2 regions of the Brevibacterium pityocampae genome follow, and region 1 is predicted to be linked to the other one. Evidence: predicted binding sites of a transcription regulator. Region 1 holds the regulator's gene; the other holds the start of a gene.
What was found. The regulator HrcA, encoded in region 1, represses chaperone genes, less so after heat shock. The targets are predictions, from matches to a motif close to TTNGCACTCGNNNNNNNCGAGTGCNAA.
Positions count from the first base shown of each region.

Region 2: the regulator HrcA is predicted to act here: its motif matches at 5,940-5,966, upstream of groES (co-chaperone GroES).

Region 1 covers NZ_BAABGL010000018.1:64,549-72,364, forward strand. The annotation lists gene ABD883_RS11580 (PhoH family protein) at 1-800, opposite strand, end outside; gene ABD883_RS11585 (16S rRNA (uracil(1498)-N(3))-methyltransferase) at 811-1,644, opposite strand; gene dnaJ (molecular chaperone DnaJ) at 1,641-2,759, opposite strand; gene hrcA (heat-inducible transcriptional repressor HrcA) at 2,774-3,784, opposite strand; gene ABD883_RS11600 (DUF3097 domain-containing protein) at 3,928-4,797, shown strand; gene ABD883_RS11605 (DUF4870 domain-containing protein) at 4,946-5,716, shown strand; gene ABD883_RS11610 (DUF4870 domain-containing protein) at 5,883-6,455, shown strand; gene hemW (radical SAM family heme chaperone HemW) at 6,469-7,701, opposite strand; gene ABD883_RS11620 (hypothetical protein) at 7,778-7,816, shown strand, end outside.
Region 2 covers NZ_BAABGL010000015.1:56,884-64,699, reverse strand. The annotation lists gene ABD883_RS10135 (transcriptional regulator) at 1-1,098, opposite strand, end outside; gene ABD883_RS10130 (DUF503 domain-containing protein) at 1,585-1,881, opposite strand; gene ABD883_RS10125 (hypothetical protein) at 2,207-3,142, shown strand; gene groL (chaperonin GroEL) at 3,795-5,387, opposite strand; gene groES (co-chaperone GroES) at 5,449-5,742, opposite strand; gene ABD883_RS10110 (AMP-binding protein) at 6,574-7,816, shown strand, end outside.

The sequences.
Region 1 (7,816 bases):
TTGAAGCCGAGCCGGGTGAGGAACATCTTCATCTGCTCCGGCGTCGTGTTCTGCGCCTCGTCGAGGATGACGAACGCATCGTTGAGGGTGCGCCCGCGCATGTAGGCCAGCGGCGCGACCTCGATCGTCCCGGAGTCGAGGAGCAGCCGGATCCGGTCGGGCTCGATCATGTCGTGGAGCGCATCGTAGAGCGGCCGCACGTAGGGGTCGATCTTCTCGTTGAGGGTGCCGGGGAGGAAGCCGAGCTTCTCGCCGGCCTCGACCGCCGGGCGGGTGAGGATGATCCGGGACACGTCCTTGTGCTGGAGCGCGTTGACCGCCATCGCCATCGCGAGGTACGTCTTGCCGGTGCCGGCCGGTCCCACGCCGAAGGTGATGGTGTGGGTGCGGATCGCGTTGACGTACTGGTGCTGGCCGAAGGTCTTGGGCCGCACGGTGCGCCCGCGGGAGGACAGGATGTTCTCGCCGAGCACCTCGGACGCCGAGGCGCCGGGCACCTCCATCCGGTGCACCCGCCCGACGGTCTCCTCGTCGATCCGGTGGCCGGCGGCCACGAGCTTCTTGAGCTCGCCGATCGTCGTGACGAGCGCGTCGACGTCGTCAGTCGGGCCCTCGAGCGTGAGGTCGCGCTCCCGGCAGTGGATGTCGACGTCGGGTGCGAGCTCCTCGAGCACCCGGAGGTTCGCCTCGGCGGGGCCGAAGAGCGCGACGAGATCGATGCCCTCGGGCACGGAGAGCCGGACCTTCGACGGGAGGGATGCGGGGTTCAGGGGGTGTCCTTTCGCTGCGGCGGTGTCCACCGGCGACAGTCTATCGGGTCGCGCCGGGACCGGCAGGGGCCGCGGGCCCGGCACCGGGCTCGGAATCGACGGCGGGCTCGGAACCGACATGAGCATCGGCCCAGCGCCCGAGGAGCATCTGGCACAGGGCGAGGCCGACGGGGCCGGCCGAGGAGGTCCGCAGCACGGTGTCGCCGAGGCGCACCGGCACCGCGCCGGCCTCGGTGCACGCCGCGATCTCCTCCGGGGCGATCCCGCCCTCCGGTCCGACGACGAGGACGATCCGTGCGGTGTCCGCCGGGCGCCGGGCGAGTGCGGTGGGCAGATGCACCGCGGCCTCCTCATGGAGCACGAGGACGTGGTCACCGGGGGCGAACGCAGTGGTCAGCCCGGTGCCGCGGGCGAGCCCGGCGAGCTCGGGAATGCGGCTGCGGCGGGCCTGGAGGGTCGCCGCGCGCAGCGTGTTCTCCCATCTCTGGATCATCTTCGCCTGCTTCTTCGCCGGCCAGTCGGCGATCGAGCGCTGCGCCGCCCACGGGACGACGGCGTCGACGCCGACCTCGGTCGCGGCCTCGATCGCCTGGAGGTCGCGGTCCTGCTTGGCGAGCCCCTGGACGAGCATAAGGCCGGGTGCCGGCTCCGGGTCCCGGGTGCATGCGGTGACCTCGACGGTGAGCGCATCCGGTGCGGCCGCCGTGATCGTGCCGGTGATCCGCAGGCCGCGGCCGTCGACGAGCTGGAGGGGTTCGCCGGTGCGCATCCGGCGCACGCGGACTGCGTGGCCGGCCACGTCGGGCCCGCACGCCACCCGCTCGCCCACCGGTGTCGGGGCGAGCCCGTCGGCGAGGTAGACAGGGAGGCTCACCGGCCGGCGAACCTCTCCCGGATCCGGCTGAAGCGGCTCTTCGACTGCTCGCCGACGATCGCCTCGGGCTCGACCTCGTCGCGCGCCTCGGCGAGCTGCTCGAGCAGCTCCCGCTGCCGGGCGTCGAGCTTGTTCGGCGTCTGCACGACGACGGTGACGAGCATGTCCCCGCGCGAGGAGTGCCGCAGGCGGGTGGCCCCGAGACCGGGCAGGCGCTTGACGGTGCCGGACTGGAGACCGGGCTCGATCTCGATCGTCTGCACGCCGTCGAAGGTCTCGAGCTGGACCGCGGAGCCCAGGGCGGCAGCGGTCATCGGGACGGTGAGCATGCACCGCAGGTGGTCGCCGTCGCGGGTGAAGACCGGGTGGTCGATCACCCGGATCTCGAGGTAGAGGTCACCGGGCGGTCCCCCGCCCGGACCCACCTCGCCCTGCCCGGCGAGCTTGATGCGCACGCCGTCGGACACGCCGGCGGGGATCCGCACGGGCAGTGAGCGCTCCGCTCGGACGCGGCCGTCGCCGCCGCAGCTCGTGCACGGGTCGGTGATGCGGGTGCCGTAGCCGCCGCAGTTGTTGCAGGTCTGATTGGTGACCATCTGGCCGAGCAGGGTGCGGGTCATCTGCTGAATGCTGCCGGTGCCGTGGCACAGCGAGCAGGTCTCCGCCGAGGTGCCCGGCCGGGCACCGTCGCCGTCGCAGGTCCCGCACACCTCGGCGGTGACGATCTCGACGGTCTCGGTGTCGCCGAAGACGGCCGTCTCGAGGTCGATCTCGACCTCGATGAGCGCGTCCTTGCCGCGCCGCTGCCGGGAGGCCGGCTGCGTGCGCCCTGCCCCGCCCATGCCGCCGCCGAAGAACGTCTCGAACAGGTCGGAGAAGCCGCCGAAGTCGCCGCCCCCGAATCCCTGCCCGGAGCCGGAGCCGCCGAGGTCGTAGTTCTGCCGCTTGTTCGGATCCGAGAGGATCTCGTAGGCGACGGCGACCTCCTTGAACTCGGCCTCGTGCCCCGGGTTGACGTCGGGGTGGAGCTTCCGGGCGAGCCTCCGGTAGGCCTTCTTGATCTCGTCGGGGGTGGCGTCGCGGTCGACGCCCAGGGTTGCGTAATGATCGCTCACTCAGAGTCCTTTGCTTATTCCGAGAGGATGACGGAGACGTACTTGGCGACGGCGCGCACGGCGGCCATCGTGGTCGGGTAGTCCATGCGGGTGGGGCCGAGGACGGCGAGCTTCGCCTCGGAGTCGTCGGTGCCGTAGCCGGTGGCCACGACCGAGGTGCTCGCGAAGGACTCGACCGGGTTCTCCCGGCCGATCCGCACGCTCACACGCCCGGTCTCCGCGACCATCGAGGTCAGCAGCTTGAGGAGCACGACCTGCTCCTCGAAGGCCTCGAGCAGGGGGCCGATGTGCGCTCCGAGGTCCCGCCCGGAGCGGGCCAGGTTCGCGGTGCCGGCCATGACGAGCCGGTCCTGCCGGGTCGAGCGGGCGAGATCGGTGACGACCTCGCTGATCGCGGCGGCGACGTCCCGCAGCCCCGGCGGCACGCTCACCGTGTCGCAGGCCGCCGCGACCCGGTCGAGCCGGGTGCGGTGGAGGACCTCGTTGAACGCATCGCGCAGCAGGGCGATGTCGGTCTCGCCGAGCGGCATCCCGGAGTCGACGATCCGCTGCTCGACCTGTCCGGAGTCGGTGATGAGGACGACGAGCAGGCGGTGCGGGGCGATGTCGACGAGCTCGAGGTGGCGCACCTGGGAGGTCGTGGCCATGGGGTACTGGACGACGGCGACCTGGTGCGTGAGCGAGGCGAGGAGGCGGACCGTGCGGTCGAGCATGTCGTCGATGTCGACGGGGCGCTCGATGATCCGTGCGATCGCCCGCTTCTCCGCCGCGGACAGCGGCTTGACCTCGTCGAGCCGGTCGACGAACATCCGGTAGCCCTTGTCGGTGGGGATGCGCCCGGCCGAGGTGTGCGGCTGCGCGATGAGCCCCTCCTGCTCGAGGGCGACCATGTCGTTGCGGATCGTCGCCGAGGACACCTCGAGGCCGTGGCGCTCGACGAGCGCCTTGGATCCGACGGGCTCGTTCGTCGCGACGTAGTCCTCGACGATGGCCCGCAGCACGCGGGCGCGGCGGCCGTCATTCATCGCGCTCCCCCTGTCCGGCTCCCGTTCGACTGCTCGATTCTTCGGCTTTCGACTGTCTGGCACTCCACATGTTCGAGTGCCAATCCTACGCCTGTGGGCGGGTGAGTCCCAAAACCCGGGTGCGGGCGACCTACAGTGGCCTGATGACCTATTCCGACCCCTACGGCCGTGATGTGCTCTCCGCCTCCTCCCCCCGCGCCCGGCGCCGTCCGGAGTCCCGCGAGGTGCCCGTCGCCCCGGGCCTCGTCGTCGAGGATGCAGGGAGCGGCTGGGTGGGCGCGGTCGTCGGCTTCGAGAAGACGAGCGCCGGCCACGTCGTCCACCTCGAGGACCGGCGCGGACGCACGCGCCCGTTCCCGCTCGGCCCGGGCTACCTCATCGACGGCTCCCCCGTGCGCCTCGTCCGCCCCGTCCCGCGCACCCGAGCTCCCGGCCGCACCGCCTCGGGCTCGGTGGCCGTGCCCGAGGCGCGCGCCCGGGTGGCCCGGGGCTCGCGGATCTGGGTCGAGGGCAAGCACGACGCGGAGCTCGTGGAGAAGATCTGGGGCGACGACCTGCGGGTCGAGGGAGTCGTCGTCGAACCGCTCGGCGGGCTCGACGACGTGGCCGACCGGCTCGTCGAGTTCGGTCCCGATGCCGCGCACCGGGTCGGCGTCCTCGCCGACCACCTCGTGGCCGGCTCGAAGGAGATGCGGATCGCCGAGGCGGTGACCCGGGATCCGCGCTACGCCGGTGTCGTGCACTTCATCGGCCACCCCTACGTCGACATCTGGCAGGCCGTCCGCCCGGCCGTCGTCGGGATCGCCGCGTGGCCCGAGGTGCCGCGCGGGGAGGACTGGAAGACCGGGGTGCTCCGCCGCATCGGCTGGCCGGCCTCGGACCACCGGGACGTCGCGCGCGCCTGGCAGCGGATCCTGCGCTCGGTGAGCACGATCGCCGACGTCGACCCCGCGCTCTCCGGTCGGGTCGAGGAGCTCATCGACTTCGTCACGGTCGAGCCCGGAGCGCACTGAGGGGTTCTCGCAGGCTGCTCCCACACCCGTGCGCGGACCGCGGTGTGGCCGAATCGGAACACCCGGAGAATGCGCCGGGCGGCCCGGTGGCATAGCGTAGGGACGTATCGCATCCGTGCGCGCCGCTTCGGAAAGGAAGTCCCCCAGCATGTCGCAGCAGCCCTACGGCCAGGATCCCGGCCGTCCCATGCCCCCCACCTACACCTCCGGCCAGCAGCAGCCCTACGGCTCGCAGCCGCAGGGCGGAGCGGCCTACGGATCACAGCCCCAGCAGCCGTACGGCTCGCAGCAGCCGGCGTACGGCTCCCAGCCGCAGGGTGGGGCCTACGGGTCCCAGCCCCAGGGCGGCGGCGCCTATGGCTCCCAGCCGCAGCAGTCCTACGGCTCCCAGCCGCAGGGCGGAGCGGCCTACGGCTCCCAGCCCCAGTCCTACGGTCAGCAGCAGGCCTACGGCCAGCAGCAGTCCTACGGGCAGCCGGCCATGGGCGGGCTCCAGCAGAGCCGCCCGCCGGGCCCGGGCCTGCGCCACCCGCTGCCCCCGCAGGCCTACGGCCCCGGGTCGCAGAACTTCTGGCAGCCCACCGAGTCGGAGCGCTCGGCGGCGATGTGGACCCACCTCGGCACGCTGCTCATCGGCTGGCTCATGCCGCTCATCATGTTCATCATGAAGAAGGACGAGTCCGCGTTCGTCCGCGAGCACGCCCGCCAGTCGCTCAACGCACAGATCATGAACGCGATCCTGTGCTACGGCATCATGCTCATCAGCCTGCCGCTGATGCTCGTTTTCATCGGCTTCATCACGTTCTGGCTCGCGTTCATCCCGCCGATCATCTACATCGTCTTCGAGATCATCGCCGCCGTCGCCGCGAACAAGGGCGAGGGCTACAAGATCCCGATGAAGGCCGACATGGTCAAGTGACCTGTCGCGCCCCCGCACGCGCCCCGCACCGGATCACCGGAGCGGGGCGCGCGTGCGTCCTGGACCCGGCTAACGCCCCGTACCCGATGTTCCGGACCTGCAACCGGCACCCATGGCACCGGCCCACCGTGGCGGCGTAGTCTCGGAGCAGACGAAAGGAATCCCCGTGGCATACCCGCCCCCGCACGGACACGTCCCGCCCCAGCCGCAGTTCCCGCAGCACGGTCAGCCTCAGCAGGGCCCGTATCAGCAGCATCCCCAGCAGCCCCCGTACCAGCAGCCCATGCGCCCGCCGCCGGGGTCCGCCCGCGCCGGGGTCCCGCTGCGCGGCCCGCATCCGGTCGGCGCGTACGGACCGGGTTCGGCCCGCTACTGGAACGCCGATCCCGACGAGCGGCAGATGGGGATGTTCGCCCACCTCGGCGGGCTGCTCACCGGCTTCATCACCCCGCTCATCATCTACGTCCTCAAGAAGGACGAGTCGCCCTTCATCCGCGACCAGGCGCGCCACTCCCTCAACGCCCAGATCAGCTATGTCATCTGGACGGTCGCCGCGCTGGTGGTGTTCAGCGTCGTCGGGTTCGTCCTCGCGCTCGTGACATTCGGGCTCGGGCTCTTCCTCATGTACGCCGGCTTCCTGCCGCTCATCGCGCTCCTGGCGTTCGAGATCATCGCCTGCATCAAGGCCAACGAGGGTGAGGGCTACCGGATCCCGTTCTCCCTCGACCTCGTCAAGTGATCACCGGCTCACCTCAGTCGAGGTGGTCGGTGAGCACGCGCACGAGGTGATCGGCGAGCAGTCGGCCGGTCAGGGTGGGCCGCCACTGCCCGCGCGCGGCTGCACCGGGCTCGAGCAGCCCGCTCGCCTCGAACTCCGCGACCGCGCTCCGGGCACCTGCCGGCAGCGAGTCCGGCGGGAGCCCGTCGCGGATCCGGGCGGCGAGCATGATCCGCTCGATCTCGCGCGTGGGCCCATCGAGCACCTCGCGTCCGATCGCCGGGGACTGCCCGGCGCGCAGGCGATCGGCCCAGGCCCGGGGATGCTTGGCGTTCCAGAACCGGGTGCCGCCGATGTGCGAATGCGCCCCGGCCCCGTAGCCCCACCAATCGGCGTTGTGCCAGTAGGCGAGGTTGTGACGGCACCGGTGCTCATCGCCGCGGGCCCAGTTGCTCACCTCGTACCAGTCGTAGCCGGCGGCGGCGAGCAGTGAGTCGGCGAGTTCGTATTTGTCGGCGAGGTCGTCCTCGTCGGGCATCGGCAGCTCCCCGCGGCGCACCTGCATGCCCATCCGGGTGCCCGGTTCGACGATGAGCGAATAGGCGGAGATGTGGTCGGGGGTGCAGGCGAGCGCGGCCTCGAGCGAGGTCCGCCAGTCGGCGAGCGATTCTCCCGGCGTGCCGTAGATGAGGTCGAGGCTGACGTCGAGGCCCGCAGCGCGCACCCAGTCGACGACCTCGGGGATCCGCCGGGCGTCGTGGGTGCGGTCGAGGGTGGCGAGCACGTGGGGCACCGCGGACTGCATGCCCAGCGAGACGCGGGTGAAGCCGGCGGCGGCGAGCTCGGAGAGGTACTTCGGGCTCAGTGTGTCCGGATTGGCCTCGGTGGTGATCTCCGCGCCCGGAGCGAGCTCGAACCGCTCCCGGATGTCGGCGAGCACCCCGGCGAGCACGGCGGCCGGCAGCAGGGTCGGGGTGCCCCCGCCGAAGAACACCGTCTCCACCGGACGCCGCGGCACCTCGGCCCGGTCGAGCACGGAGAGGGAGAGGTCGAGCTCGGCGCGGATGCCGTCGCGGAAGTCCGCGCGCGAGGCGCCGGGACCGAGCTCCTCGGCGGTGTAAGTGTTGAAGTCGCAGTAGCCGCACCGGACCCGGCAGTAGGGCACGTGGACGTAGAGGCTCAGGGAGCGCTCCCGGGCACCGGATGCGGCTGCGGGCGGGAGTGCGCCGTCGAGCGGCGGGGTGTCCCCTTCGGGCTGTGCGGGCATCCACCCATCGTGGCACATGTGCACAGGCCGGTCAGCCGCCTATGATGTGGGGTACGTCGCTACCCGGAGGGAATGCATGTCCGCCCCGTACAGCTCGCCGTCGTCCGAACCGCAC
Region 2 (7,816 bases), on a different contig from region 1:
CAGCGCGGCGAGCTCGGCGCTCGACACCCCGGCGGGGTGGAGGGCGAGGATCGAGAGTATCTCCGCATGGCGCTGGCGCAGCTGCACCGGCCCGCCCGCGACGTCGAGGAGGGGCACCTGCAGACCGGTCGTCCGCAGCACGGCGACGGTCCGGGGAGAGTCCTGCGCGCCTCGGCGGTGGGGCGCCCCCTCAGCACCTCGGCCTCGGGGTGCCGCCTGGTCGCCGGGTGGGACTTGGTCGACAGGCGCCTCGTGCGCGCTGGGCGCGAACCGGAGCCCCGGCGGTTCCGCGTCCGGTGCCGGCTTCGCGCCTCCTGCCGACTCCCCGGCCTGCGCCGGCTGCGGACCTCGCACCGGTCCCGCGTGCTGCGTCCGCCTGGGGTCCGGCACCGACCTCGGCACCCACCCGGCCCCCGGTGCAGGGGCCGATGTCTGTGCCGAACCGTCCGCGGGCGCCGAGGCCGGGGCGCTGTCGTGGAGCAGCGCCCGCATCTCGGCCTGGGCGGCGGCGACGGCGGCCTCGACGAGCGGCTGGCTGTGCCGGGCGACGGCCTTCTCGTCGCCGGTGAGGTCGACGACGCCGAGCAGCCGGCGGGTGCGCGGGTCGCGGATCGGCACCGCGGTGCAGCTCCACGGGTGGACGGACCTGGCGAAGTGCTCCGGCCCGGTGATCTGCACCGATTCCCCGGTGACCAGGGCGGTGCCCGGGGCGCTCGTGCCGATCGACTCCTCCGACCAGTCCATCCCCGCCTCGAACCCCATGCCCGAGGCGCGGCGCAGCGCGTCGTCATCGCCGAGCACCCACAGCATGCGGCCGTGCTCGTCGGCGATCGCGACGAGCAGGCCGGTGCCGGCGGCGGGGGCGGCGAGGAGCTGCTCGAACACCGGCAGCACGAGGCGCAGCGGATGGGAGCTGCGTGCCGCGGCCAGGGCTCGGGAGTCGAGGGCATGGGCCGGGCGGCTGCGGTCGGGGTCGCGGTGGTGCTCGAGCGAGCGCTGCCAGGAGGAGCGCACGATCTCACGCAGGCCGCTGACCGCGGTCAGCTCTCCGGTGTCGAGCTGTTCGTGGGCTCGGAGCACGTTCGACGGGTTCGCCATCGTCGGCACCTCACAGGGGTCTGGATCCGCGCCTCGGTCGAGGCGTGCACCCGGCGGACGGCGATGTCCCGGTGGGTGCAGGTGGGACCAGTGTAATCACGATCACAGCACCGAACCAGGCCGGTGCCCGAGGGGCGCCGGGGGGGGGCGGGGAGGACCGGGTCGGCGGCCGGAGGGACCAGCGGATCGAACCGGCCGGAGGGATCAGCGGGTCGAACGCTGCGTCTCCGGCCGGGTCGGCACGCCAACTCACTGGCTCGCAGTTCGCCGGCCACTCCAGTGCGGTTCGCCAGTTCCGGGGTCAATCCCGTGCGGCACCCCGGGTTTCACAGCCACTCCAGTGCGGTTCCCCGCGAGTATCCGCACTGCGCTGCACCTCGAACCGGCGGGGTCGAGGACCGGGCGGTTCGAGCGAGGATGCAGAGACTGTTCCGGCGCTCGGCACTGGGCGCCTGGCGTTGAGGTTCCGGCGCTCGGCTCCTGCCGCTACTCGTCGTCGCTCGTGCGCAGTCCGCGCCGGGCCGAAAGCAGCTCGATCTCGGGCCGGGCTGCGACCAGGCGCTCGACGGCATCGAGCATCTCGACAGTGTGCTGGTGATCTGCGCTCACCACCGCCGCCCCGATCGCCGCACGCCGGTGCAGGTCGAGGTGGTCGACCTCGGCGACGCTGACCTGGAAGCGCTTGCGCACCTCGGCGATGATCGGCCGGACGACCGAGCGCTTGGCCTTGAGGGAATGCACATCGCCCAGGCGGAGGTCCATCTCGATCCATCCCATCCACATGCCACCAGGATCGCAGATGCTGCCGTGATTCCGCAGAGCTCACCGGAGCCCGAGGCGCAGTCGCTCATCGCGAGCCGAAACTCCAGCATCCTGGCGCCCTGCCACCGACGAAGCTCTCGCACCCGGGTCTCCCGCGGCTCCAGTACCCTGGCGTCCGCGTAACCCAAGCGCCCGGGCGCGGCACTGCCGGAGCCGGCCGGCTGCATCCGACCGCTGGTCACAGGCGACCGTTCCGGTGCACTGCCGGGCTGTGGAACTGAACCGCTCCATCCACAGGCAGCAGGCCACACCGGACACGCAGGGCTCGGAGCCGCACCCTGGACAGATGAGACATGACAAGGAGATCCTCATTCGGATGCCGGTGCTGGCACGACGGCAGGATGCGAAGCGCCTCGGTCTGTCCGAGTACGCATTGTCCGGACGCGGCGACACGGCCCAGCCGTTCCCGGGCGTCTACATCCACCCCTCCGAAACCGAGCCTCTGCGGGTGCCGAGCTGGGTCGACGACCACTGGCTCGACATCCACACCCGCGTTCGCGCGCTGCAGCTGCAGAGACCGGACGCCGTGGTCTCCCACGCGACCGCCGCGTTCCTGCTCGGGTGGCCCATCCCGTATGTCGTCCGCGGCCCGATCGACGTGACGACGCCGAGGTCGCGGATGCGCCGAGCGGGCGTGCGGGGGCACGGACCTCGCGACGTGGCGACAGCGGTGCACCGCGGAGTGATGATGGCCCGGCAGTCCGAGGTGCTGCGCGGGATCAGCGCCTCGTCCACTCCTCGTCAGCTCATCACGGTGCTCGATACGATCTGCGGCAGATGGCACGGCCCGCCGGCAGCTCACCCGGACGACATCAGAAAGATGATCGAGGACTCCCCTCGGTTCCGTGGCAGCGAAGCTCTCCGCACCGCCCTCGCCTCTGCACGGGCAGGTGTGGATTCTCCGCGGGAGACCGACCTCCGCCTACTCATCGTGGCAGCCGGGCTTCCGGAACCGGTGGTGGCGCACCCCGTGCGGTTCGACGACGAGACCCTGCACCCCGACCTGTCGTACCCGGAGCTGCGCATCGCCATCGAGTACGAAGGCGAGCATCACCGGACCGACCCTCGCCAATGGGACATCGATATCGTGCGGGAGCGCGTGTTCCGGGAGGCCGGCTGGGAATACATCCGGGTCACGCAGTCCACGCGCCCGGAGACGATCATCCGGCTGATCCGCTCGGCGCTCGAGCGGCGGCGCGGCACGGTGAGCCGGGCCGCCTGACGCCGGAATCCCGAGGATAGGGCCGCACGAGGCCTCGGTTCACTCACGCCGGTGTGTGGAAGCAGCCGGGTCATGGAGACAACCGGTTCGGGGGCAGTCGGTTCGGGGGACACCTGGCGCGTGGGGCACTTAGGCAGCCGGTTCGTGGGGACGGACGGTGCGTGGGGACAACCGGTTCGTGAGGCACTGCAGTGCGATTACCCGCCGGTAAGCGCACCACGATGACGAGGGAAGCTCCACGACCGCACTGGAGTGACCACGGAACGAACCAACCGCACTGGAGTGACCACGGAAGCTCCGCAACCGCACCGAAGTGGCGGCGGAGCGCAGTCGATAGCGCCGGAGTGACCGGGAAACGCCGCCCTCCTGCCGCCCATGCACACGGCCCGCCCAGGCACACGGCTCGTCCTTGCCCGCCGGCCGCCGACCGGCGCTCTTCTGCCGCGCACCCGCCTTTGCCCGCCGGCCGCCGCCCGCCGCCCGCCGCCGACCGCCGCCCTTGCCCACCAGCCGGCAGCCACCGGCCGCAGGCCGTCGCCTTTGCCCACCGCCCGCCGGCCGCCGGTGAATGCACTGCGGGCCCGGAACCGCAGTTCCGGGCCCGCAGGCGCATCACCGTGCGGTGATCACCGAAGGGTGTCGGGGGCGACGATCAGTCGTCGTCCTCCTCTTCCTTCTTCTCGACCACGAGGGTCTCGGTGGTGAGCACGAGGGCCGCGATCGAGGCCGCGTTGCGCAGCGCCGAACGGGTCACCTTGACCGGGTCGATGATGCCGGCGCCGATGAGGTCGCCGTACTCGCCGGTCGCGGCGTTGTAGCCCTGGCCGGACTCGAGCTCGGCGACCTTGGAGGCCACGACGTAGCCGTCCTGGCCGGCGTTCTCGGCGATCCAGCGGAGCGGCTCGACGACGGCCTTGCGGAGGATGGCGACACCGGTGGCGGCGTCATCGCTCAGGCCGAGGTCGGTGCCCTCGATCGCCTTGACGGCGTGGACGAGAGCGGAGCCTCCGCCTGCCACGACGCCCTCCTCGATGGCGGCACGGGTCGCGGACACGGCGTCCTCGACGCGGTGCTTGCGCTCCTTGAGCTCCACCTCGGTGGCGGCGCCGACCTTGATGACGGCGACTCCGCCGGCGAGCTTCGCCAGGCGTTCCTGCAGCTTCTCCCGATCCCAGTCGGAATCGGTGTTGGCCACCTCGGCGCGGATCTGGGCGACCCGGCCGGCGACGTCGTCATCGGACCCCGCACCGTCGATGACGGTGGTGTTGTCCTTGGTGATCGTCACGGTGCGGGCGCTGCCGAGCTGATCCAGGGTCACCTGGTCGAGCTTCATGCCCATGTCCGCGGTGATGACCTGGCCGCCGGTGAGGACGGCGAGGTCCTCGAGGATCGCCTTGCGACGATCGCCGAAGCCCGGGGCCTTGACCGCGGCGACGTTGAGGATGCCGCGGATCTTGTTGACCACGAGGGTGGACAGGGCCTCGCCCTCGATGTCCTCGGCCACGATGAACAGCGGCTTGCCGGCCTGCTGCACCTTCTCGAGCACCGGGAGCAGGTCCTGGATGTTCGAGATCTTACCCTGGTTGATGAGGATGTAGGGATCGCTGAGGACGGCTTCCTGACGATCGGCGTCGGTCACGAAGTACGGAGACAGGAAGCCCTTGTCGAACTGCATGCCTTCGGTGAACTCGAGCTCGACCGAGGAGGCCTGGCTCTCGTCGATCGTGATGACGCCGTCCTTGCCGACCTTGTCGAAGGCCTCGGCGATGAGCTCGCCGATCTCCTGCGACTGGGCGGACAGGGCTGCGACGTGGGCGATCTCCTGGGAGTCGGCCACCTCGCGGGCGATCTTCTTCAGCTGCTCCTCGACGGCGTCGACGGCCTTCTCGATGCCGATCTTGAGCTGGCCGGGGGCGGCACCGGCGGCCACGTTGCGCAGTCCCTCGTGGACGAGGGCCTGGGCGAGCACGGTCGCGGTGGTGGTGCCGTCGCCGGCGACGTCGTTGGTCTTGGTGGCGACTTCCTTGGCGAGCTGGGCGCCGAGGTTCTCGTACGGGTCGTCGAGCTCGACCTCGCGGGCGATGGTCACACCATCGTTGGTGATGGTGGGCGCACCCCACTGCTTGTCGAGCACGACGTTGCGGCCGCGCGGGCCGAGCGTCACCTTGACGGTGTTGGCGAGGACGTCCACGCCGCGCTCGAGCGCCTTGCGGGCGTCATCATCGAACTGCAGAGTCTTGGGCATACGTCACTTCCTTAGAGATTGGTGGAATCCGGTGAGCGGATGGAATCCGGTCGGAAGCGGTTCAGCCGATGACGGCGAGCACGTCGCGCGCCGAGAGGACGAGGTACTCCTCGCCCTGGTACTTGACCTCGGTGCCGCCGTACTTGGAGTAGATGACCTTGTCGCCGACGTTGACGTCGAGCGGGACGCGGTTGCCATTGTCGGCGACGCGGCCGGGGCCCACAGCGACGACCTCGCCCTCCTGGGGCTTCTCCTTGGCGGTGTCGGGGATGACGAGACCGGAAGCAGTGGTCTGCTCGGCCTCGACCTGACGGATGACGAGCCGATCTTCGAGCGGCTTGATGGAGACCGACATGTTCGGCACTCTCCTTCGTGTGTAGTCGTTCCGAATTCTCAGATCCGGGGGCGTCCGACGGGCACGCGCACGGTGCGCGCGTGACCGGTGGACGTCCGGTCGACCTCTCGTCGTCGCGGGTGCCGAGTGGCCGGAGCCGTTTCTGAGTCCTGTTAGCACTCACTGGTGTGCTGTGCTAATTCGACTCTAGGACGGGGTTGGCACTCGGTCAACTCGAGTGCCAGATCGAGTGTCGGATTTTGAGTCGGCCCACAGGGAACAGGGTCGCGAGGACCTGCGGTCGGGCCGGCGGGGCCTGAGACGATGGGGGCCTTTGCCCTGCCCGTCAAGGCTGCAGCCGGCACTGCAGACTCCGTCGCACGCCTGACCTGAAAGCGCGACCGGAACGAGTCTGGGGCTGGAGACTCCCGCGATTCCTGCAGCCGCCCACTCGAACAGACCTGTTTTCGCGGGAGTTTGCAGTTCCGGCAGGAGTTCTATCACCCACCGCCCGCGAATGGGCCCTTCGGAGGTCGTGATGCGTCCAGAAGCGCGATGCAGGCAGAACCGCGATGCAGGCAGAACCGCGAGGCAGCGAGAAGCGTGATGGAGCCGAGGACCCGGTGGCGCGAACCGCTCTCCTGCGCGTGGACACCATAGTGCGCGCCCTTGACACCTGGTCTAAAATCACCCTAGCGATCATTCACTGATTCTGTCGCCGAGGTGCCGGCCCGGTCACCGGGCACGTTGCCTCAGCTCGCGCTCGCCCGCCGGGCGGAGCCCCCGTCCACGAGCACCCGCACCGCCGCACGCACCACCCGTCACCGCTGAACACAGTCGTTTGGAGGCCCCATGTTCACCACGCCCGCCGAGATCTACGAGCACTCGTTCCGGATCCACGCCACCCGCCCCGCCGTCCGCGAGGACGACCGCGAGTTCACCTATCGCGACATCTGGGCCTGGTCGGACGCCACGATCGATCTGCTCCGCGAGCTCGGCGTCGGCCCCGGTGACGTCGTCGCGATGTACGCGGGCAACCGCGCCGAATGGATCGTCTTCGACACCGCCGTCGCCCGGCTCGGCGCGGTGAAGACCCCGGCGAACTACATGTCCGCGCTCGACACCGTGCTCTACCAGCTCGAGTTCGCCGGCGCCTCCGTCGTCATCACCGACTACGAGCTCGGCAGCGCGCTCGCCGAGCGCCTCGCCAGCAACCCCGAGGCCCCCGCCGGCACCACCACCCCCGGCCGCCCGCGGATCGTCCAGCTCTCCGATCCGGCCGGCCGCACGATCCCCGGCGCGATCCCCTTCCCCGAGGTCCCGGGAGCCGACTACACCCCGCGGGCCGGCGAGATCCCGGCCGACCCGGACGTCCGATCCCAGCTCAACTTCACCGGCGGCACCACCGGTCGGCCCAAGGCGGTCGCCCACACCCGCCGCTCGGCGGCCGCCGCGTTCTACATCCAGATGATCGAGGCGGACATCGCCGTCGGCGAGCAGATGCTCGTCATGTCCCCGCTCGCCCACGCCGCCGGCGCCCTCGCGCTCGCCGGGATCGGCCGCGGCGCCACCGTGCGCATCCTCGCGGCCTTCGACGCCCAGCGCGTCGTCGATCTCCTCATCGAGGAGGGCATCACCTGGACCTTCATGGTCCCGACGATGATCTATCGGGTGCTCGACATCATCGACGCCCTCAACGAGCTCCCCGATCTGCGCCTGCGCACGATCGTCTACGGCGCCGCCCCGATGTCGCCCACCCGCCTGGAGCACGGCCTGCGGATCTTCGGTCAGGTGTTCATCCAGCTGTTCGGCCAGACCGAGGCGCCGCAGTTCTGCACCCGCCTGTCCAAGCTCGACCACGACCCCGCGCGCCCGCACCTCCTCGCCTCGTGCGGCAACCCGACGCTCTTCACCTTCGTCAAGGTCACCGACGACACCGGTGCGGAGCTGCCGCTCGGCGAGCTCGGCGAGATCACGGTGAAGACGCCGTTCGCGCTCACCGAGTACGTCGGCAACCCGGAGGCCACGGCGGAGAAGTTCTGGGACGGGTGGGTCCGCACCGGCGACATGGGCGTGATGGACGCCGACGGCTACG